3 regions of the Kribbella sp. NPDC003505 genome follow, and region 1 is predicted to be linked to each of the others. Evidence: riboswitches for the same ligand, from Rfam matches in the RefSeq annotation. Region 1 holds a riboswitch; each other region holds the start of a gene.
The links. Region 1 has a riboswitch for thiamine pyrophosphate ahead of ABZX12_RS15095 (cytosine permease). Riboswitches for the same ligand answer to the same signal wherever they lie in the genome.
Positions count from the first base shown of each region.

Region 2: it holds a riboswitch for thiamine pyrophosphate, as region 1 does, so the genes downstream of both, thiS (sulfur carrier protein ThiS) here and ABZX12_RS15095 (cytosine permease) in region 1, are expected to answer to the same signal.
Region 3: it holds a riboswitch for thiamine pyrophosphate, as region 1 does, so the genes downstream of both, thiC (phosphomethylpyrimidine synthase ThiC) here and ABZX12_RS15095 (cytosine permease) in region 1, are expected to answer to the same signal.

Region 1 covers NZ_JBEXNA010000004.1:277,118-284,293, forward strand. Annotated here, with positions in the region: gene ABZX12_RS15075 (flavodoxin family protein) at 1-164, shown strand, start outside; gene ABZX12_RS15080 (sigma-70 family RNA polymerase sigma factor) at 194-826, shown strand; gene ABZX12_RS15085 (anti-sigma factor) at 823-1,053, shown strand; gene ABZX12_RS15090 (cation:proton antiporter) at 1,093-2,313, shown strand; gene ABZX12_RS15095 (cytosine permease) at 2,252-3,577, opposite strand; TPP riboswitch at 3,573-3,690, opposite strand; gene ABZX12_RS15100 (alpha/beta hydrolase) at 3,708-4,367, opposite strand; gene ABZX12_RS15105 (hypothetical protein) at 4,364-5,170, opposite strand; gene ABZX12_RS15110 (DUF3152 domain-containing protein) at 5,199-5,840, opposite strand; gene ABZX12_RS15115 (macro domain-containing protein) at 6,195-6,671, shown strand; gene ABZX12_RS15120 (ATP-binding protein) at 6,978-7,176, opposite strand, start outside.
Region 2 covers NZ_JBEXNA010000013.1:275,401-282,576, reverse strand. Annotated here, with positions in the region: gene ABZX12_RS35885 (G5 domain-containing protein) at 1-237, shown strand, start outside; gene ABZX12_RS35880 (YceI family protein) at 242-736, opposite strand; gene ABZX12_RS35875 (pyridoxamine 5'-phosphate oxidase family protein) at 768-1,166, opposite strand; gene ABZX12_RS35870 (DUF5937 family protein) at 1,254-2,198, shown strand; TPP riboswitch at 2,214-2,325, shown strand; gene thiS (sulfur carrier protein ThiS) at 2,316-2,519, shown strand; gene ABZX12_RS35860 (thiazole synthase) at 2,521-3,294, shown strand; gene ABZX12_RS35855 (DUF6807 family protein) at 3,269-5,131, opposite strand; gene ABZX12_RS35850 (HAMP domain-containing sensor histidine kinase) at 5,164-6,480, opposite strand; gene ABZX12_RS35845 (response regulator transcription factor) at 6,494-7,153, opposite strand.
Region 3 covers NZ_JBEXNA010000006.1:122,343-129,518, forward strand. Annotated here, with positions in the region: gene ABZX12_RS21790 (hypothetical protein) at 1-1,474, shown strand, start outside; gene ABZX12_RS21795 (lysophospholipid acyltransferase family protein) at 1,478-2,224, opposite strand; TPP riboswitch at 2,430-2,564, shown strand; gene thiC (phosphomethylpyrimidine synthase ThiC) at 2,556-4,178, shown strand; gene ABZX12_RS21805 (transposase) at 4,320-4,919, shown strand; gene ABZX12_RS21810 (hypothetical protein) at 4,916-5,470, shown strand; gene ABZX12_RS21815 (RDD family protein) at 5,462-5,914, opposite strand; gene ABZX12_RS21820 (RDD family protein) at 6,130-6,834, opposite strand; gene ABZX12_RS21825 (DUF2752 domain-containing protein) at 6,941-7,176, shown strand, end outside.

The DNA.
Region 1 (7,176 bases):
CGGACAACGACTTCACCAACCGGAACACGACCTTCATGACCTGGAACCTGCTGCACCTCGCGCGGATGCTGAAGGACGCCGGCGGCGTACCGGCGCACGGCAACCAGCGCTCCGAGTGGGACGCCGGGTGCCGCTTCGACTTCGAGAACCCGGAGTACCGCTGACGTCCGGGGTGCTGCTGTACCGTCGGCTTGTGGGGGTGGTGCTGCCGACGGACGACGTCCTCGTCGCCGGGCTGCGGACCGGGGACGAGGAGACGTTCGCGTGCCTGCTGAACGGCTGGTCCGGCTCGATGCTGCGGCTGGCCCGGTCGTTCGTGTCCACGTCGGCCAGCGCCGAGGAGGTCGTGCAGGACACCTGGCTGGCGGTGTTCGAGGGGATCGAGCGCTTCGAGAGCCGGTCGTCGCTGCGGACGTGGGTCTACCGGATCCTGGTGAACATCGCCCGCAAGCGGGCCACCCGCGAGCAGCGGACCGTCCCCTGGACGAGCCTTGTGACGGACAACGAGCCGACGGTCGACCCGCAGCGTTTCCGAGGCGCCGACGACCAGTACCCGGGCGGCTGGCGCACGTTCCCGGACCGCTGGCCGACCACCGAGAGCGAGGTCCTGGCTCACGAGGTCCGGTCCACCGTGGCCGCGGCGATCGAAGGCCTGCCGATCCGGCAGCAGGTCGTGCTGACGCTACGGGACATCGACGGACACGACGCCGAGGACGTGTGTGCGCTGCTGGAGATCTCCATGGCCAATCAACGGGTCCTGCTGCACCGCGCCCGGGCCGCCGTTCGCGGCCGGCTGGACCACTACTTCACGGGAGCTGACGCATGACGTGCGCCGAGCTGGTCGAGCTCGTCACCGCCCATCTCGACGGTGCGTTGGATCCGGAGACCGAGCAGCGGTTCGTCGAGCATCTGGCGCTGTGCGACGGCTGCGAGATCTACGTCGAGCAGATCCGCCGGACCGCGGCCGAGGTCGGTCAGGTCCAGCCCGAGAACCTGCCCGCGGAGACCCGGGATCGGCTGCTCGACGCCTTCCGCTCGTTCCCGCGCGGTTGACCGCGTAACGTCCGGCCGCGTCGACGGCACTGAAGCGGTATGCCGAACGTGGAGTTCACCAACCTGTTCGCGGTCGTCCTGATCGCGCTGCTCGCACCGCTGCTGCTCGGCCTCGCACCGCGACTCCGGGTCCCGGCGGTCGTCCTGGAGATCGTGGCCGGGATCGTGCTCGGTCCGCACGGACTCGGCCTGATCGACATCGACCTGCCGCTGCAGATCGTGTCGCTGCTCGGGCTGGGCTTCCTGTTGTTCCTGGCCGGCCTCGAAATCGACGTACACCGACTGCGCGGGCAGGTCCTGCGGCTGGCGGTGCTGGGTTATCTGGTGACGTTGCTGCTGGGCGGGCTTGCCGGCTTCGGATTCTCGGCGGTCGGCTGGGTCAACAGCGCGCTCCTGCTCGCTGTCACGCTGTCAGCGACGTCCTTGGGTCTGGTCGTGCCGGTCCTCAAGGACGCAGGCAAGGCCGAGGGCAGCGTCGGGCAGTTCACCATCGCGGCCGCGTCGGTTGCTGACTTCGCCGCTGTACTGGTGCTGTCGCTCGTCTTCTCGACGGAAGGCGGCAGTGCGGGCGAACGGCTGATCATGGTGGGGCTGTTCGCTCTGCTGGTGGTCGTCACAGGTCTCGTCGTCGCCACGGCCGGACGCTCGCAGCGAATCGGCGGGGTGCTGTTGCGGTTGCAGGACACCACCGCTGAGATCCGGGTCCGGGCCGCTGTGGTGCTGCTGGTCGCCTTCGTCGCCTTGGCGGAGCAGTTCGGGCTGGAGACGATCCTCGGGGCGTTCCTGGCCGGAGCGGTGGTCGGACTGGTCGACCGGGACGCCGCCTCGCATCCACGCTTCCGGATCAAGCTGGAGGCGTTGGGCTACGGGTTCCTGATCCCGGTGTTCTTCGTGACGAGTGGGCTCCGGCTGGACCTGCGCGGCCTGCTCGCGGACCCGGCCGCGCTCGTCCGGGTGCCGTTGTTCCTGCTCGCGTTGCTCGTCGTCCGCGGCGCACCGGCGTACCTCGCAGTGCGGACGCTCGGCCCCCGAGCGACGGCTGCGACGGCGCTGCTGCAGGCGACGTCGCTGCCGTTCATCGTGACGGCGACCCAGATCGGCGTGGCGACCGGGCTGATGGGCCCGGTCACCGCCGCCGCTCTGGTCTGCGCCGGGCTGCTGTCCGTGCTCGTGTTCCCGGCGGTCGCGCTGGTGCTGCTCAGGCAGCCTGCCGCCGACCGATCCGGCCGAGCAGTACCGCAGCCACCATCGAGACGATGATCGACGTGTACGTCGCACCGAGCCAGCCGGGCACGGGCTGGTCGTTGAACAGGGCCTGCTGCAGCTTGGTCCAGAACGGCGACCATCCCGCGACGGTGCCGGGGTTCACCAGCTGGTACGCGACGAAGCCGATCAGCCAGGCGACGGTCGGCTGCCAGCGGAACTTCGCCGTACCGGACACGTCCCACTGCATCTTGCTGACCACGAAGAAGTCGGCGATCGCGACTGCGAACAGCGGAACGAAGACCGAGCCGATCAGGTACAGGAACTGCGTGTAGTTGCCGAGATCGATGAACAGCGCGATCCCGGTGGCGATCACGCCGATCGCGACCGAGATCCACCGCCGGTCGATGTGACCGATCAGGTTGTGCGTGGCCATCGTGGTCGAGTAGACGTTCGCGTACGCCTCGTCGACCTCGTCGACCAGCAGCACGAGCAGGGCGATCGCACCGGCCGGCAACGTGACCAGTGCGGTGATGACGTCCTCGCTGTTCGTCCCCAGCGTCGCCACGGCGACCACGCCGAGGGCGTAGTACGCGATAGCGGCCAGGCCGTAGCCGAGCGAGGAGCCGGCGAACGCTGCCTTGTTGGTGCGCGAGTGCCGCGTGTAGTCCGCGGCCAGCGGGGCGAACGACACGACACCGGCCGCGGCGAGGTCGACCGCCGGCCAGAAGCCGAACACGCTGTCCTGCGGCAGGGCGTGCGTCGGCTTGCTCAGCACCTGCACGAAGAGGTACACCGACGCCAGCAGCACCAGCCAGACCATGAACTTGCGCAGGATCTTCACGCTGCCCAGCGGACGCACCGCCATCGCGGTCGCGATCAGCCCGGCGAGGACGACGAACAGCCAGCGCCAGCGCTCACTCGTCACCGCGACCGCGGCCTGCGAGATCACGATGATCTCCATCGTCGCCCAGCCGACGTTCTGCGCGATGTTCAGCACGGTCGGCGCCATCGAGCCGCGGCGGCCGAACAGACCACGCAGGCATGCCATCGCCGGCGCTCCGGTCTGCGACCCGAACACGGCCGCACCGCCGAGCACCAGCGCGCCGATCCCACAGCCGACGACGACCGCGAGCAGGCCCTGCCACAGCGAGCCGGTGTACGCCGCGACCAGCGCACCGGTCACCGGGCCGAACAGCGAGATGCCGAAGTTGCCCCAGAGCGTGAACTGGTCGAAGAAGCCGAGCGTGCGCGGCGCATCGGTGGTGAGAACGAGCGGAGCCTCGGTGGAGCTCGACGGACGAACAGCTGTATCGGTCATGAGTGACCCCACTCCCTACGCCGGCATTACCCGGTCAGGTTCAGGCGGTCGGCGACCCAGCTGTCGCCCTCTCAGCCCGCGCATCCTCGGTGCGAGCTCCCGCATAGGTTGGTACTGCGAGTTTAACGCGTCAGCCATTTTCCGGCAGTGCGGCCGCTCGTTCTATGAGCGCGGCCACTTCCGGGCCGTTCGTGACGACCGGCATGTGCGCACCGGTCTCCAACGTGCGCGCCTCGCCGTGACTGAGCTCGGCGAGCTGCTCGAGCCACTCCTTCGTACACATCAGGTCGTGCTTGCCGCGGACCAGGACCACCGGGGCCCGCACGTGCGGCATCACCGCGGCCAAGTCGTGGATCCGCGACGCCTCGCCGGCGCGGGCGATCGACGGCAGCGTCGTGCGCGCGTACTGCGGGCTGATCCGAACCAGCTTCGGCACGTCCGGGATAGCGGATCCGACGAGCCGGACGGCGCGGTCGACCCAGCTCGACATCCGGGCATCACCCGTCGGGGCCACGAGAACGAGCGCGTGCACGAGCTCGGGGTAGCGCACTGCCGTCTCGACGACGACCTGACAGCTCGCCGAGTGGCCGACCAGCACCGATCGCTCGCGGATCTTCTCGGCCAGCGCCACCGCGAGCGCCCGCGGATGCAGGTCCTCCCGAGCGCCCGCCGGTTCGCCGTACCCGGGCAGCGTCACCAGGTGGTACGGCGTGACGAGATGCTCGGCGGTCCGCGCGTACGACTCCGGGCCGAGGCCCAGGCCGGGCACAAGGACGATCGGTGCGCTCACTCCCAGGGCGCCTTGGCCGGAGCGCCTTTGACGACCGGGTTCGCCACGTCGGGCTTCAGCTCGCGGTACCCGAGGAACAGGCCGACGGCGAGAAGCAGCAGGCCGACCCCACCCCAGCCGTACGCCGTGGGAAGCCGGTGCACCGCGTCGTCGCTGCTGCCCAGCCCGGTGGACAGCACCATGAGCAGCCAGACCAGGATCAGCACCACCGACACCGCGACCAGCAGCAACCCGGCGAGCTCGGCCGGCTCGGGCCGACGACCGGCCTTGCGGCGGGCCAGCACGTCCCGGATCCACATCACCAGCGCGCCGGTGCCGACGACCAGGAGCAGCAGCTGGCCGATCGCGTCGAGCACGTCGGTCCGCAACGGGTGGTTGAGCGGCGAGCCGGGCGCCTGGGAGATCTCCCGCAGCGCGACCCGCTGGACGGACACGACGAGCAGACCGTAGATCGCGGCGATGAACGTCGCCAGGCCGACGACCCGAGCGGCCCGCGGATCCCGCGACGGCTCGTCCCGGCCGTACGTCGGGAGCTCATGCGGCTGCGGGCTCGCTTCGGCGCCGTAGGGTGCGCCGGGGCGGTAGGCCGGGGGCTGGTGGTACGCCGGGTTGCCCTGCGGCGGCGGCTGGGTCCCGTACGGCTGTGGCTGCGCGTACTGGAACTGCTCCGGCGGGGCAGGCGGCCCGGCGTACGTGCCACCGCCGTACGGCGTGGGCGGAGCGTAGTGATGCTCCTCACCAGCTGCCTGCTGCTTCTCGGGCTCATCGCCCCGGCCGTACGTCGGGAAGTCCTGCGACGACATCGGTTCTCCCTCCGTCGCGCCCAGTCTCTCAGGTGGCCTTGATGGTCGGCCAGGCGTTCGGTAGGCAGCCGGCCAGGCCCTTCGTCTGCTGCATCATCACCGGCGCGGGGGTCTTCGGCGTGGCGCAGGTCGAGTGCCCGTGGCCGAGCGCGTGCCCGACCTCGTGGTTGACCAGGTAGCTGCGGTACATCTCGACGTCGCCGTTGTACGCCGGGATCGCGTAGATCCACCGCTTGGCGTTGAGCACCACCCGGTCCTCGACGCGGCAGGACACCTCACCGCCGGTGTCGAGCGGCAGACAGAGCTTGTCGGTCAAGGTCGGTGTCGCGAGGATGATCCGGAGGTCGGCGTCGACGCGGTCCGTCCGCTCGAAACTCACCGGATGCACCGCCTGCCAGCCGCGCGGGTCGGTCAAAGTCTTGTGGATCGCCGCCGCCACCGCGGCGCCGTTCACCGACACCCCTTGCTCGATCTCGACCCGGTACGTCAGCTTGTCGCGCACCCCGGTCGCCTTGTCGGACCCCGGCACCACCGCGAGCTTCCCGGTCGAGACCAGCACGTTCGGCTTCGCGTTCTTCGGCTTGCGCGTCAGCGTCGGTGCCGGCCGCAACGGAGTCGTGAACTTCTGCGTCGGCGTCGCGATCGGCGTCGGCTTGGGCGTCGCAGCCACCGGCACCTCCTCGGCGACAGCGTCAACCCCCGCCACCGCCTCCGCCGCCAGACTGCTCCGATGCGCCACATCCGGATGCGCCACCACCACAGTCCCCAGCACCGCCAACGCCGTCACCACAAGCCACTGCCCCTTGTACGACCTCCGCCGACTGTGCCGCCCACTCCGCCGCCTGGCCGCGTCAGTCCGCTGGCCGCTCCGCCGGGTGGTCATGACAAGTGACCCTACCGATACCTGCCAAAGCACGAAAGCCCGGTTGCGTTAAGTCGTCCTGGCAGTGAGGAGATCCAGACTGTCGGATCTGCCTGGTACGACTGCTGACCTGGCATATGACGCACGAAAGGTATGGGCAAGATGATCAGGACCGTGACCGGCGATCTGCTTCGTCAGGATGCTGATGCCCTGGTCAACGCCGTCAACACAGCCGGGATCATGGGCAAGGGAATCGCGCTGCAGTTCAAGCGAGCGTGGCCCGCGATGTTCGACGACTACGCCGACGCCTGCGCCCGCGGCGAGGTGCAGCTCGGGAAGATGCACGTCTGGAGCACGGGATCGGCGGCCCCGCCCCTCCTCATCGTGAACTTTCCGACGAAGAAGCACTGGCGCTCACGTTCACAGGCACAGGACATCAGCTCAGGTTTGGAAGATCTGGTCCGAGTTGTTCGCGACCACGATCTCCGGTCGATCGCCGTCCCGCCGCTCGGTTGTGGGTACGGCGGACTTGACTGGGCGGTTGTCGAACCGCTCATTCACCACGGACTCGCAGCCGTCGCCGATGATGTCGATGTCCGGGTGTTCCCACCCGCGGGCGGGTCGACTGTTCGCCCGTGAGGCGCCCCTCAGGTCAAAGGCAGTTGGGCAGTGGTCGCCCGATCGGTGCGAAGCCGATGTACCGGCGCCGGCCCGGGGGAAGAGGGTCCGCTCGCGGCGACGGTCATGTCCGGCAGTGCGTCGGCTTGCAGTTACTACGCGCGGCAGCGCGAACCCGCGGGCGCCAGCCCGGGGGTGTGGTGGGAGCGCGCGTAGCGGGCGCGGGGAGGAGCGGAGCGACGAGTGGCGGCTGCGTAGCACGCGTGGGCCTACCACCTCACCCACACACCACAGCCGTCAGCTTGTCCTCACCCCTCCACCAGTACCTCAGGCTGTGCGGGTGCGGAGGAACTTGCCGAAGTGGGGGACGGTGAAGGCTACGGTGCCGCGTTCGGCGGAGAAGACGAGGCCTTTCTTGATCAGGCCGTCGCGGGCCGGGGAGAGGGACTGGGGTTTGCGGTTGAGGGTGCTGGCGACCTCGGCGGTGGGGACGGAGCCGTCGTCGACGCCGATGCCCAGCTCTGCC
Region 2 (7,176 bases), on a different contig from region 1:
AAGTTGGTGCGGCAGGAGGTGACGAAGGAGCCTCGGTCGCAGGTGACGGCTGTGGGGACGAAGGCCGACGAGGAGCAGTGCGACCCGAACTACACCGGCTGTGTCCCGATCGCCAGTGACGTGGACTGTTCGGGCGGTACCGGCAACGGGCCCGCGTACGTCGCCGGCCCGGTCGAGGTCGTCGGGGCCGATATCTATCGTCTGGATGCCGACCACGACGGGATCGCCTGCGAGTAGCCCGTCAGGCGCGGCGCGCGGTGACGTCGAGGTCCAGTACGACGTCGGGGCGGATCAGGGCCGTCGTGAACGAGTTCCAGTTGGCGTTCCAGGTGTGCCGGTTGATGGTGCGGGTCGCCGTGAAGCGAAGTTCGTCGCCGGTGTCGGTCACCTCGAGCGGCACGGTGAGCGGGGATGTCGTCCCGCGGATCGTCAGGTCGCCGGTGACCTCGAAGTGACCCGGCGCGCTCGGCGTGACGGCGGTGGCGACGAACGTCATCGCGGGGTACGTCGGCGCGCCGAAGAAGTCCTGACGCAACTGGTCGTCGCGTCGGCGGTTGCCGGTGTCGACGCTCGCCATCTGGACGGTCAGCCACCCGGACGACGCGGACGGATCCGCCGCCTCCACCTTCACGGCGCCCTCGAACGTCGCGAAGTGTCCGTGCACCTTCCCGCCGACGCGATGCGCGGCCACGAAGCCGATCCGGGTCCGATCCGCGTCGAGCACATAGTCAGTCATACCCGGTACGACGAGACAGGACGGCGGACTGTCAGCCGATGACGCCCGTGGTGATGCGCCGCGGGGTGATGTCGAACATCGCGTCCTCGGGCGGATCGGCAACGTACGCGGCGCGCGCCTCCTCCGGCAGGTACTTCTCCACCGCCGCGTGCAGCACGTCCGGGTCCAGGGGCAGCAGCCGGGCAACGCCCTGCATGTTCACATACTTCGCCGTGGCGCCCTCGACCGTCTGGACCGACAGCGAAAGCTCACCCGTGCCGGTCCGGTGCAGACGGGTCTTCTTCGACTTGCGCGGCGTCATCACCTGAAACCGGTCGGAGCCGAACAAGAACCACACCGGTGTCACATGCGGCGACCAGCCCGGTTCGTCGATCGCGAGCACGGCCACCAGCGGCCGGCTCAGGAACTCTGCCATCTCCTCGTCGTCCATTGTGCGAAATCCCATGCGTTCGACCATGCCACGCGCCACCGACAGCCTGTCGATTTAGGATCTGCCTACATCGACGAAGGGATCGCGGTGCTCACCTATCAGCTGACGTCGCAGGATCTCGCGGACGTGCGGTTCGCGGTGTCGCCGGTCGCGGAGACGGTGCTGTCGCTGCGCGCGCTCCGGGATCCCGGCCGCTTCCCGCTGCAGCTGGCGTGGGTCCGGGCGGTGCAGCCGTACGTCGCGGAGCTCGACTGGGACGTCCTGCGGTGGCTCGTCAACGACACGATGGGCAGCCCGGACTTCTTGACCCCGCGCCCGTCCTCGCCCCTCACGCAACTCGACGACGAGCTGAGCCGGATCGCCGCCGTCGATCAGGCGACATTCGAGCGGCAGATGATCGCTGTGAACGGCGAACTGCCCGCGGAATGCACGATCGACAAGGTCGTCGAGGCGCTACGGCAGTACTGGGATGCCGTCATGGCGCCGTACTGGAGCCGCATGCGCACACTCCTCTCGGCGGACATCAGCTACCGCGGCCACGTCCTCACGCAGCAAGGCACCGGCGCGATGCTCAACGGGCTGGGCCCGGCCATCACGTACGCCGACGGGCTGCTCAAGGTGGACCGTGTCGCTGAGCAGAGCCGTACCGAAGACGTCGCCGGCCGCGGGCTCGTGCTGCAGCCGACCCTCTTCGGCCCGCACGCGGTCATCCCGTTCGATCCCGGCGCCGAACCGCTGCTCGGCTACCCGCCACGCGGTCAGGCAAATCTCTGGTCCGTCGTCGAGCCGCCGTCGCGCCACGACCTCGCCCAGTTGATCGGTACGCCGAGGGCGCACATCCTCGAGCTCCTCACCCATCCCCGGACGACGACCGACCTGGCCGGCGAGCTGAAGGTGACCCCGTCCGCCGTGAGCCAGCACCTCCAGCTCCTCCGCCGGACCGGTCTCGTCGAGCCGGAGCGCACCGGCAAACAGGTTCTGTACCGTCCGACCGAGCTCGCCGCCCTGCTCACCGGCGCCACCGTCGACTGACCCGTCAGCTATAGTCGAACCGTCCGCGGGAGCTCGCAGGGAGTGGGCTGAGAGGGTGACTGGACCGTCACCGACCGCTGAACCTGAATCGGGTAATTCCGGCGTAGGGAGGAAGCTGTGGAATCGGTCTGGGTGAACGGTACGGCGGTCGACGGGTCGGCCGGCCGGTCTGTCGCCGAGTTGATCGCGGAGTACTCCGATCGCACGACAGGGATCGCCGTCGCGGTCAACCAGAACGTGCTGACCAAGGCCGAGTGGGCCCGGACCACGCTCGAGCCCGGCGACCGGGTCGAGATCGTCAGCGCGACGCAGGGAGGCTGACATGGACGACCCGCTGGAGCTCGGCGGCCGCACGTACACGTCCCGGCTGATCATGGGGACCGGCGGCTCGGCCAACCTCGAAGTCATGGAGGAGGCATTGATTGCCTCCGGCACCCAACTGACGACGGTCGCGATGCGTCGCCTCGGCACCGGTCACGAGGGATCGGTGCTCGACGTGCTGAAGAAGCACGGTATCGACGTCCTGCCGAACACGGCCGGCTGTCACACCGCGGCCGAGGCCGTGCTGACCGCGAAGCTCGCCCGGGAGGCGCTGGAGACCGACCTGATCAAGGTCGAGGTCGTCGCCGACGACCACCTGCTGCTGCCCGATCCGGTGGAACTGCTCGACGCCGTGGACGCGCTGGTGGCCGACGGTTTCACCGTGCTGCCGTACACCAACGACGACCCGATCCTCGCCCGCCGCCTCGAGCAGGCGGGGTGCGCGGCCGTGATGCCGTTGGCCGCCCCCATCGGTTCGGCGCTGGGCATCCGCAACCCGCACAACATCGCGCTGATCGCCGAGGCGGCGAATGTCCCGGTGATCGTCGACGCCGGCATCGGTACGGCGAGCGACGCCGCGCTGGCGATGGAGCTCGGCTGTGCCGCGGTGATGCTCGCGACCCCGGTGACCCGCGCGGAGAAGCCCGCCCTGATGGCCGCCGCGATGCGCGACGCCGTCTCCGCGGGCCGGAACGCGCGGCTGGCGGGCCGCGTGCCGAAGCGCTGGCAGTCGGCGCTGGCGTCGTCGCCTACAACTGGCCTGCCAACGTTCTAGCCTCCGCCGCGTCGACGGCCCGATCCAGCAGGAGCGCGGTCAGCGACAACGTCAACTCCTGGTTGGGCTGCAACGTCAACGGCTGCTCCCACGCGAGCGCCGGGCACGCCCCGACGTACTCGGCGGTGCGCAGGAACCACGGCCACACCTGATCCGGCTGCACCAACAGCAGAGTGACATTGCCCTGGACGAAGGCGAGCCACGGACTGCGAGATCCGAAGGCGGTGTCGCGCCCGTTACCGTCGGCACAAAGGACAGTCGTCGGCGCGGAGGGCAACCGCCAGAAGATCCCGCCGTAGCCGGCACCCGAGCGCCCACAGGTCGCCGGGCTGTCGATGCGGACCGAGCCGTAGCGCGCGGTCAGCACGCTGTGCCAGTCGAGGCGCCAGCCGCCGAAGGCGAGAGCCCCGCTGAGGCGCCGGCGTTCGACCAGTTGCGGCCGCCCCTGCTCGTCGTACCAGGTGATGTCGTCGACCAGTTCACGATCGTCGACGGTCACGCCGCGGCTGCGTTGCTGACCGTGGTTCGTGAGCAGGGTCGGGCCTTGACCGCGGACGTAGGTCCGGCCGCCCCAGTGCGAGGTGCCGTTGACCTGGGCGACCGACAGCGAAAGTCCGTAGTGGTGCCGGTGGTCCACCGGGTTGACCTCGGTCAGCGGATGCCCGCCGAGCGTCCGGACCGGATGCAGGTACGGCCGTGGCGCGTGCACCTGCGGCATCCGGCGGCCGAACTCGTACCGCGCGAGCAGCCCCGCCGAACTCCCGAGTGCATAGATGTCGCCCTGCCGCTGCCACCCGACCCGGTCCGCGGCGCCGTCCCCGCTCCACCGCGGCTCCGGCGGCACCGGACCGGTGCTCGCCCGTACCGCCAGCCGCAGCTCAGGTACGGCGTCCGCCTCGCCCACACCGGACGTGATCGCCGCGTGCAGCCGCTGCCACGCGAGTTCGCCGAGGTCCTTCTGCGGCACCCGGACGGTCGTCAGCGACGGTACGGCGAACCGCGCCAGGCCGATGTCGTCCATCCCGGTCACCGACAGGTCCTCGGGTACGGCGACCCCGACCTCGTTGAGCCGCGCCAGCAACCCGAACGCGACGAGATCGTTGAACGCGACCACCGCGGTGGCGCGCGACTCGAGCACCCGCTCCACCGCGGCGTAGCCGTCCTCGATCGACCAGCCGCACTCGAACCGGACCAGCTCCAGACCTGGGATCTCCCGCTCGGCGACGTCGAGCGCGCGCAACCGCAACCTGTTGGACGCACTCGCGGCCGGGCCGGACAGGAACGCCAGCCGCCGGTGCCCGAGGCCGACCAGGTGATCGACGACGATCCGGACGGCGCGGCCGTAGTCGACCACCACCGACGACACCTCCGCGGGGCCCTGACGGTTGACCAGGATCACCGGCTGCACCTGCGGCAGCAGCTCGAGCAACTGGTTCTCGTCCATCCGCGGGGAGACCATGATCAGCGCGTCGCAGCGCCGCCGGGCCTCGATCGCGATCGCCGCCTCGGCGTCCGGGTTCTCGGCGGTCTCGGCGACCAGCACCTTGTAGCCGGCCGCCGCGGACGCGTTCGTGATCCCGCGCAGGATCTGCTGGAACAGCGGGTTGCCGAGGTCCGGCACGACCAGCGCGACCATGTTCGTCCGGCCCAGCGACAGGCTGCGCGCCAGGTCGCTCGGGCGGTAGTTGAGCCGCTCCGCCGCGGCGCGCACCCGGGCGACGATCTCAGGTGCGACACTGAGCCGACCGTTCATCACCCGGGACACGGTCGCCCGCGACACCTCCGCCGCCCGCGCGACGTCGGCGATCGTGATCGAGTCCTTCGGTGTCCGTCCCACCCCCGTATCCTCTCCCGATGGAAACCGGTTTCTCAACCCTCTCCGACAGATCTCCCGGAGTTTGAGCAAGCGCTTACCGCCGGCAGTCGGACTTCGAGGGTGGACCGGCCGGTGACCCGGATGGCGCCCCGGTGGCGGTCGACGATGCCGGCGGCGATCGCCAGGCCGAGACCGGCGCCGCCCGCACCGCCCGAGTCGCCGATGTCGCGGGTGTCGCGGGTCCGGGCCGCGTCCAGCCGGACGAACCGCTCGAACACGCGCTCCCGGTCCGCGGCCGGGATCCCCGGGCCGTCGTCGGAGACCGTGAGTACGACGACACCGTCCGCCTCGGCGACGCCGAAGCTGATCCCGGTGCGCGCGTGCCGCGCGGCGTTGCTGCCGAGGTTACGCACCAGCCGGGCCAGTTGCGCCTCGTCGCCGCGGACCTGACCGGCCGACACCGCGGTCGTGTCGACCGCCACGCTTGTTGCCGCGCGCAACGTTTTCGCCTCGGCCAGGACCAGGTCGTCGAGGTCGACCGGCAGATCCGGCGGGGCGGACCGCTGCTCGTCGGAGCGGGCCAGCTGGAGCAGGTCGTCGACCAGGTGCTGCATCCGCAGATCCTCCGCGAGGACCGTGGCGGCCAGGTCGCCGGCCTCGGTCCGCTCCGGATGCGCCAGCGCGACCTCGGCGTGCTGCCGGATCGCGGCGATCGGCGAGCGCAGCTCGTGCGAGGCGTCGGACACGAAGCGATTCTGCGACTGCTGCGACCGCTGAAGCCGGTCGAGCATCCGGTTCATCGTCCTGGCCAACCGGCCGATCTCGTCGGCGCGCGTGGCCGGAACGCGCCGATGCAGCTCGGTCGCGGTGACGGCGTCCACCTCCCGCCGGATCGCCGTCACCGGCGCGAGGACCCGCCCGGTCACCACCCAGGTCACCCCCGCGACGATCACCGCCATCAGTGGTACGCCGACCACGAGCACGCGGCGTACGAACCGGGTCGAGTCGAGCACGTCCACCAGCGGCCGGCCGACGACCACCTCGCCGCCGGACGGTACGACGGCGGCGGCGAACACGAAGTCCTCACCGTGGCCGGGCGGTTCGACCCGGACGCACCCGGTCCCCGGCGAGGCGAGCCGTGACCCGCCGCCGGTCACGTGCCCGGCGCGATCGATCACCTGCACGATCTCGGTCGACGACGGTCCGACCACGGCTGCGGGGACCGCGGCGAGCTGAGCCGCGCGGTCCTGGGCGGCCCGGCAGACCTGATCGGTGAGCACCGAGCCGAGCAGCGCGACCAGCACCAACGCGCAGGCCACCAAGGCGAACCCGACGACCAGGACCGCGGCCAGCGTCACCCGGATTCGCACAGCAGCACCTCCTTCACGGCGAAGCCAGGCGATAGCCGGCACCGCGCAGAGTCGTGATGAACTGCTCGCCGAGCTTGGTGCGGAGCCGTCGGATGTAGACCTCGACGATGTTCGGATCACCGTCGAAGGCGTCGTCCCAGACGTGCTCGAGAATCGTCCGTTTCGACACGACCTGACCGCTTCGCCGGACCAGGAACTCCAGCAACGACAGCTCGCGCGCCGTCAGAACCAGTTCGGTCTCGTCGAGCCAGGCCTTGCGGGCGGCCGGGTCCAGCCGCAGGGCGCCGACCTGCAACAGGCACGGTCGCTCGGCGGCGCCCCGTCGTACCAGAGCCCGGAGCCGGGCGATCAGGACCGCGTACGAGAACGGCTTGGTGAGGTAGTCGTCGGCGCCGGTGTCGAGCGCCCGCACCTGGTCGGTGTCCGCGCTCCTTGCCGTGAGCATCAGGATCGGCGTCCACACGCGCTCGGCCCGCAGTGTCGCGCAGATCTCGAATCCGTCAACCTCCGGGAGCATCAGGTCGAGGACCACGACGTCGTAGCCGTGCTCGCGGGCGAGCCACAGCCCGTCCGTCCCGGTCAGAGCGACGTCGACGGCGTACCCCTCGGCCTCCAGGCCGCTCCGCAGCCCCGTGGCCAGCCGGGGCTCGTCCTCGACCACCAGCGCGCGCATCACCCACCTCCAGGCGATCCTCC
Region 3 (7,176 bases), on a different contig from region 1:
CGGGATCCTCGGTCAGGGCGTGGCGGCCTGGGCCGCGGTGATTGCCGGTGCGCTGCTGGCCGTCGTCGGTGTCGTCGTGGCCGTCACGGCCGGCGTGCTCCGGAGCCTCGCGAAGAACGTTCCGGACAACAACTTCGGGCTGTGCAACGGGATGGCTGGCAGGTCCGAGGGCGGCGCGGAGCCGCTGACCCGTTGGCTGCACGGCAAGCTGCAGGACTTCGCCGGCCGGGCCGGGGACGCGGATCCGATCACCTTCGGGCAGCTGACCGCGGCTGGTGTCGAGCTGCGGATGATGACCACCAACCTGACCCGGCACCAGCCGATGCGGATGCCCTGGCCGGAACGCGAGTACTTCTTCGACCCGGGCCAGTTCGAACAGCTGTTCCCGGCCGAGGTCGTGGACTGGATGTGTGAGCACCCGCCGCCGTTGTCCCCGCAACCGGCCAAGCGGTGGGCCGGCGAGTTGCGCCGGTTGCAGGCCGCCCCGAAGCGGCCGTTCCCGCTCGCCGCCGATCTGCCGGTGATCGTCGCGACCCGGATGAGCCTCAGCTTCCCGTTCCTGATCTCGGCCGTGCCGCTGTACGCGATCGACTTCACGCACCCGGCGTACGGCAAGGTCAGTGCCGCGGTGTCGGAATGGCGGGACGCGAACCCGCAGGCCGGGCCGGAGCAGGCGCTGCCTGCCGTCCCCGCGCCGGACTTCGAGGTCAACTGGTTCTCCGACGGCGGCATCGCGAGCAACCTGCCGGTGCACTTCTTCGACTCGCCGCTGCCGGCCCGACCGACCTTCGCGGTCGACCTGGCCCTGTTCCCGCCGGGCGTGCCGAAGAACCTGGAGGACCAGGCCGAGAACACCCGCCTGCCGGTCGTCAACCAGGGAGGGCTGAACCGGCGCTGGACCCGGTGGACCGGTCAGGGGCTCGGGCTGGTCGCACTGTTCGGCCGGTCGATCCTGGACACCGCGCGCGGCTGGGTGGACGAGGCGCAGTTGGTGATGCCCGGCTACCGCGACCGGATCGTCACGATCTACCACGATCACGACGAAGGCGGCCTGAACCTGACGATGAAGGACACGGTGGTGACCGACCTGGTCGAGCGCGGTGAGGCAGGCGCGAAGAAGCTCGTCACCCGCTTCGTCCTCGGCAACGGCTGGGACAACCATCGCTGGATCAGGTTCCGCACCGCGACGGCCGGCCTCGACACCTGGCTGTCCGGTTTCCGGCGCGGGTACGACGAACCGTCGCCGGACGCCCTGCCGTACGCCGACCTCGCCGGCACACCCGGCACCGCCGTACTGCCGTCGTACTCGATCAACGGCACCCAGCGAAAGGCCGTGAACCTCCGAACCGACGCACTCCTGACCCTGGCCTCGAGTTGGCAGGACCCTCCCGCCGACGCTTTCACCCAGGGCTCGCCCAGCCCGCACCCGTTCCTGCGCCTGGTGCCCGGCACGCTCTTCGACCGGAGGGGTTGAGGTCTACTTCTTCTTCAGGGCGCGGCGGGCGAGTTCTTCCTGGTCCAGGCGGGCAGCCTCGGCGGGGGTCGGTGCGCTGCCGCCGTACGCGGCGGGCAGCCACCAGGCGCCGGGTGGCTGCTCCGGGTACGTGCGGATCGTCTCGTCGAGCATTCCGGCCATCGTGGAGCGCAGCTGGGCAGTCGCCTCGGTCGGATCGTCGTCGCGGGTCACCGTGATCGGCGCGCCGATGCTGATCGAGATCGGCCGGTGCCGGCTGAAGTCCCGCGGGTGGTCCTTGGTGAACATCCGCTGCGTGCCCCACAGGATCATCGGCAGCACCGGTACACCGGCCTCCGCGGCCATCCGGACCGTGCCGGACTTGAACTCCTTGAGCTCGAACGACCGGCTGATCGTCGCCTCCGGGAACACGCCGACCAGCTCACCGGCGTTCAGGTAGCGGATCGCCTGCTCGTACGACGCGGCGCCGGCCTCGCGGTCCACCAGGATGTGGTGCATGCCGCGCATCAGCGGGCCGGAGTACCGGTTGCGGAACAGCACCTCCTTGGCCATGAAGCGCACCAGCCGCCTGGCCGGCAGCGCGCCGTACCCGCCCAGGATGAAGTCGACGTAGCTGATGTGGTTGATCGCGATCAGGGCCCCGCCGGTGCGCGGGACGTGCTCGGTCCCGGTGCGGCGGATCTTGAGGTCCAGCACCGTGAACGCGGTCTTCGCGAAGGCGATGACAGGCGGGTAGACGAGGTCGCGCATCCCTAGACGGTACCGGGTTCGTCTAGGGCATGTCTGACAATCCAGCACCTACTGCGGGGCACTCGGCACGGCACCTCGCCGCACGTGAGCAAAGGCCACGATGCGCCGCATCGAGACCTTCGCTCCCGCACGCCGAGCTACCGCACCGAGCACCTCCTCGCGACGGCGCTGGATTATCAGACATGCCCTAGGGTGGTCCGTGACAACTAAAGATCGCGGGAGCTCGCACCGTAGTGGGCTGAGAGGGCGGCTGGCCAGAGAGAAGACTCTGCTGCCGGCGCCGCCGACCGCCGAACCTGTCCGGGTAATTCCGGCGTAGGGAGCAGCAGCAATGGTGAATGTCAGCACGATCCGTCCGGCCGTCACCACGGGCCCGATCTCGGGCTCGGAGAAGATCTATCGCGGCGAGCTCGGGGTACCGGCGCGCCGCGTGCAGCTGACCAACGGCGAGCACTTCGACCTCTACGACACGTCCGGTCCGTACACCGACGCGTCCGCCGGGATCGACGTCCAGGCCGGTCTGCCCGCGCTGCGGCGCGAGTGGATCGCCGGGCGCGAGCCGCGGACCCAGCTCGGGCACGCGCGGGCCGGGGTGATCACCGAGGAGATGAGGTACGTCGCACTGCGGGAAGGGCTCGATCCGGAATTCGTCCGGGCCGAGGTGGCGCGCGGGCGGGCGGTGATCCCGGCGAACCGGCGGCACCCGGAGAGCGAGCCGATGATCATCGGGAAGAAGTTCCTGGTGAAGGTGAACGCGAACATCGGCAACTCCGCCGTGAGCAGTTCGATCGAGGAAGAGGTCGAGAAGCTGGTCTGGGCGACCCGGTGGGGCGCCGACACGGTGATGGACCTGTCGACCGGCAAGAACATCCACGAGACGCGGGAGTGGATCCTGCGGAACTCGCCCGTCCCGATCGGCACGGTGCCGCTGTACCAGGCGCTGGAGAAGGTCAAGGGCGATCCGGCCGCGCTGTCGTGGGAGGTGTACCGCGACACGGTGATCGAGCAGTGCGAGCAGGGTGTGGACTACATGACCGTGCACGCCGGCGTCCTGCTGCGGCACGTCCCGCTGACCGCGCGGCGGATCACCGGGATCGTGTCGCGCGGCGGGTCGATCATGGCCGCGTGGTGCCTGGCGCACCACCAGGAGTCCTTCCTGTACACGCATTTCGAGGAGCTCTGCGAGATCCTTCGCGAGTACGACGTGACCTTCTCGCTCGGCGACGGGTTGCGGCCGGGATCGATCGCGGACGCCAACGACGAGGCCCAGTTCGCGGAGCTCCGCACGCTGGGCGAGCTGACGAAGGTCGCCTGGGAGCACGAGGTCCAGGTCATGATCGAAGGCCCGGGGCATGTCCCGATGCACAAGATCGCCGAGAACGTCCGGCTCGAGGAGGAGCTGTGCGGTGAGGCGCCGTTCTACACCCTGGGGCCGCTGGCAACGGACGTGGCGCCGGCGTACGACCACATCACGTCGGCGATCGGCGCGGCGCAGATCGGCTGGCTGGGGACGGCGATGCTCTGCTATGTCACACCCAAGGAGCACCTCGGGCTGCCGGATCGCGACGACGTCAAGACCGGCGTGATCACGTACAAGATCGCCGCCCACGCGGCCGACCTGGCCAAGGGGCATCCGGGCGCGCAGGCCTGGGACGACACGTTGTCCAAGGCAAGGTTCGAGTTCCGCTGGGAGGACCAGTTCAACCTCTCGCTGGATCCGGACACGGCCCGGTCGTTCCATGACGAGACGTTGCCTGCCGAGCCCGCGAAGACCGCGCACTTCTGCTCGATGTGCGGGCCGAAGTTCTGCTCGATGCGGATCACTGCCGACATCCGCGCGTACGCGGAGGAACGCGGCCTGACGTCGGCCGAGGCGATCGAGGCCGGCTTCGCGGAGATGTCGGAGACCTTCAAGTCGGCCGACCAGAAGCTCTACCTGCCGATCACGGACTGAATCGGGGCGCCGTCCGGTCCGGCGTGCGCCGCACTCCGGGCCGGATACGGTGAGTGACGGGCTGAACCGATTCAGGTTTTGACCTTCACTCTACGTGAATAAGACTGTAGCCTTAAGCCGTCCGGAAGGAGGTACAGGACGATGGTCTTCGTTCTCACGGTAGATCAGCGCGGCAGCCGAAGCACGAGCGATCTCGTACCCGAGCTACTGAACTCCCTGAACCGCCGGCCGCGGCGGACCGGCCTGCTGCGCAAGTTCGAGCGGACCGCCGGCGACGAGGTGCAGGGCGTGCTCTCCGAGGCCCGAGTGACCATCGACGTGATCGTCGAGCTGCTGCGGGCGGACAGTTGGTACGTCGGACTCGGCATCGGCGCGGTCACCGAGCCGCTGCCGCGCAGCACCCGCGCCGGCAGCGGCGAGGCTTACGTGTTCGCGCGCGAGGCGGTGACGCGGGCGAAGTCCAGTCCGCACCACGTGAACGTGGTCGGCGCGGACCCGCACCTGGCCGAGCAGGTGGAGACGGTGCTGTGGTTGATGGCGTCCGTCCTGCGGCGCCGGAGCGACCGCGGCTGGGCAGTGGCGGACCTGTTGGGCGAGGGACTGACGAGGCGGGAGATCGGCGTGAAACTCGGAATCAGCCAGTCGGCGGTGACTCAACGCGCCCAGGCTGCGGGATTCGCCGAGGAACAGCGCGGCCGGGTGCTGGCCGCGGACCTGCTCGCCGGCGGGGTCGCTGCGTGACGGCTCTGGTCCTGTCGTTGACCGCTGCCGCACTGGTGCTCGCCGTCCTGGCATGGGTTCCTCAGTCCGGCTCCAACCTCGAGATCGCCCTCAGCGCAGTCATGCTGGCCTGTCTGGCCGCCGTCGGTGTACTGCTGCTCGCCGGGGACGGTGTGGCCGGGTGGGCCGAGCGCTGGTGGAACGTGCTGCTCCTACTGGCCGGAGCGCTCGCAGTGACAGGTGGTGGGCCGCTGACGACCTCTGTCATGGCGCTGGCCGACCGAGGCAACACCCGCGCCCAGTCGACGCAGAAAGCCGGTGAGGTGCTGCGGGGCGGCGCGTTGATCGGTGCACTCGAGCGAACGGCCATCTACGCGGCGCTGGTGTCCGGCTGGCCGGAAGGCATCGCCATCGTGCTGGCGATCAAGGGACTCGCCAGGTACCCGGAGCTGCGCAGCCCCGACCAGCCCGCGTCCGTGACCCCGCAAGCCGTCGCGGAGCGGTTCATCATCGGCACGTTCTCCAGCGTCCTGTGGGCAGTGACCTGTGCAGGTCTGCTGCGGTCACACTGACGTCTTGATCACATAGGTGTTGATGACCTTGTCGTGCCAGGTCTGGTGCTGCTCGTCCCACAGCGGCCAGAGCAGGTTCAGAAAGCAGGCATTGTTGAAAATCCCGCTCAGGAAGTCACGCAGGAAGGACCGCCCGGCTCCGATGGTCTGCCCGGTGGTGGCGTCGATCAGCTTGATGCGCAGGACGCTCTTACCCACGCTCTGACCGGTCCGCCCTTGCCGGAACACGCGATTCCACAGACTGAGCGCGATGCTCGTGATCATGCCCACAAGGAGGAACACGAGCGCATAGACCGGCGGATCGTCGTTGTAAGGATCGTTGGCCGACTGATTGATGGCAGCACCGATCATCACGCCGTACCCGAGCAGGATCGGTACCGCTGAGATCAGGCTGTCGATCAGTGAGGCACCGACCCGCGGCAACCAGTCGGCCAACGGCGCCATCGGCACGCCGTACCCATACCCGTACCCGTACCCCGGCTGCTGCCCGTACGGCAACTGTGCGTACGGCTGCTGCCCGTATGTCGGCTGAGCGTCGGGTCGCTGACCGTACCCGGGTGTACTCATCTGGGAAGTCCGCTTCCTCGCTAGGCCCTATCTGGAAAGACGGACGCCGCAGCCCGCCTCGGGCTGCGGCGTCCGGAAGCCGTCGATCCGTATCAGGGCTTCACGACATAAGTGTTGTTGATCTTGTCGGCGAAGGTCTGCTTCTTCTCGTCCCACAGCGGCCACAGATAGCCGATGTAGCAGGCGGCGCCGTCGAGGAAGTGGGTCAGTTGCCGCACGAACGTCTTGCCGATGCCGAGCGGCTGACCGGTCTCGGCGCCGACGAGCTTGATGCCGAGCACTTGCTTGCCCACCGTCTGACCTGTGGTTCCCTGGCGGACGAGAACGTTCCAGATGGCCACCCCGATGCCCGCAAGGTAGAAGATGAGGCCGATGATCGCGAGCACAGCGTTGTTGGCGTTACCAGCGATCGCGGCGCCGATGCCGGCCGGCACACCGATGATCGCCATGTCGAGCAGGAAGGCGCCGGCCCGGCTCGGCCAGTCCGCCAGGTTGCCGGGGACGGCTCCGAAGCCGCCGTACGACGGCTGGCCGTAGGCCTGTCCATACTGTCCAGCCTGTGCAGCCTGCCCCGGCGCCTGACCGTACTGACCAGGCTGTCCCGGCTGCTGGTTGTAGCCCGGCTGCTGGCCGTAGGCGGGCGGTTGGCCGTAGCCCGGCTGCTGCTGCCCGTAGGCGGGCTGCTGCCCGTACCCGGGCTGCTGGCCGTACTCGGGCTGCTGCCCGTACTGGCCCGGCTGGCCGGGGTGCTGTGGGTCTTGCGGGCCGTAACCCGGCGGCGGCGTCGGAGAGCTCACGACGATCCCTTCTGGCGAAGTGCGGTTGAGGAGTGAGTTGCAGGCTAGTGGTCGGACGGATCAGAGTCGCCGACGGATCCCAGGTGATGAGAGTTACCGTTGTGCGGTGAGCGTCTCGCAGAGCGTCGTACTCCGGCCCACCGGCCCGGTCCAGCCGCTGGATCGCCGGGTGTGGGGCCTGGCCGCGGTCGGGATCGGTGGATTCGTACTGGCCGGCGTTTACCGGCTATCCGGCGAGCGGATCGGGGTGCCGTGTATTCTCCACGCGACCACGGGTCTGAACTGCCCGCTGTGCGGGTCGACGAGGATGGCTGCGGCCATGCTGCGCGGCGATCTGGACGT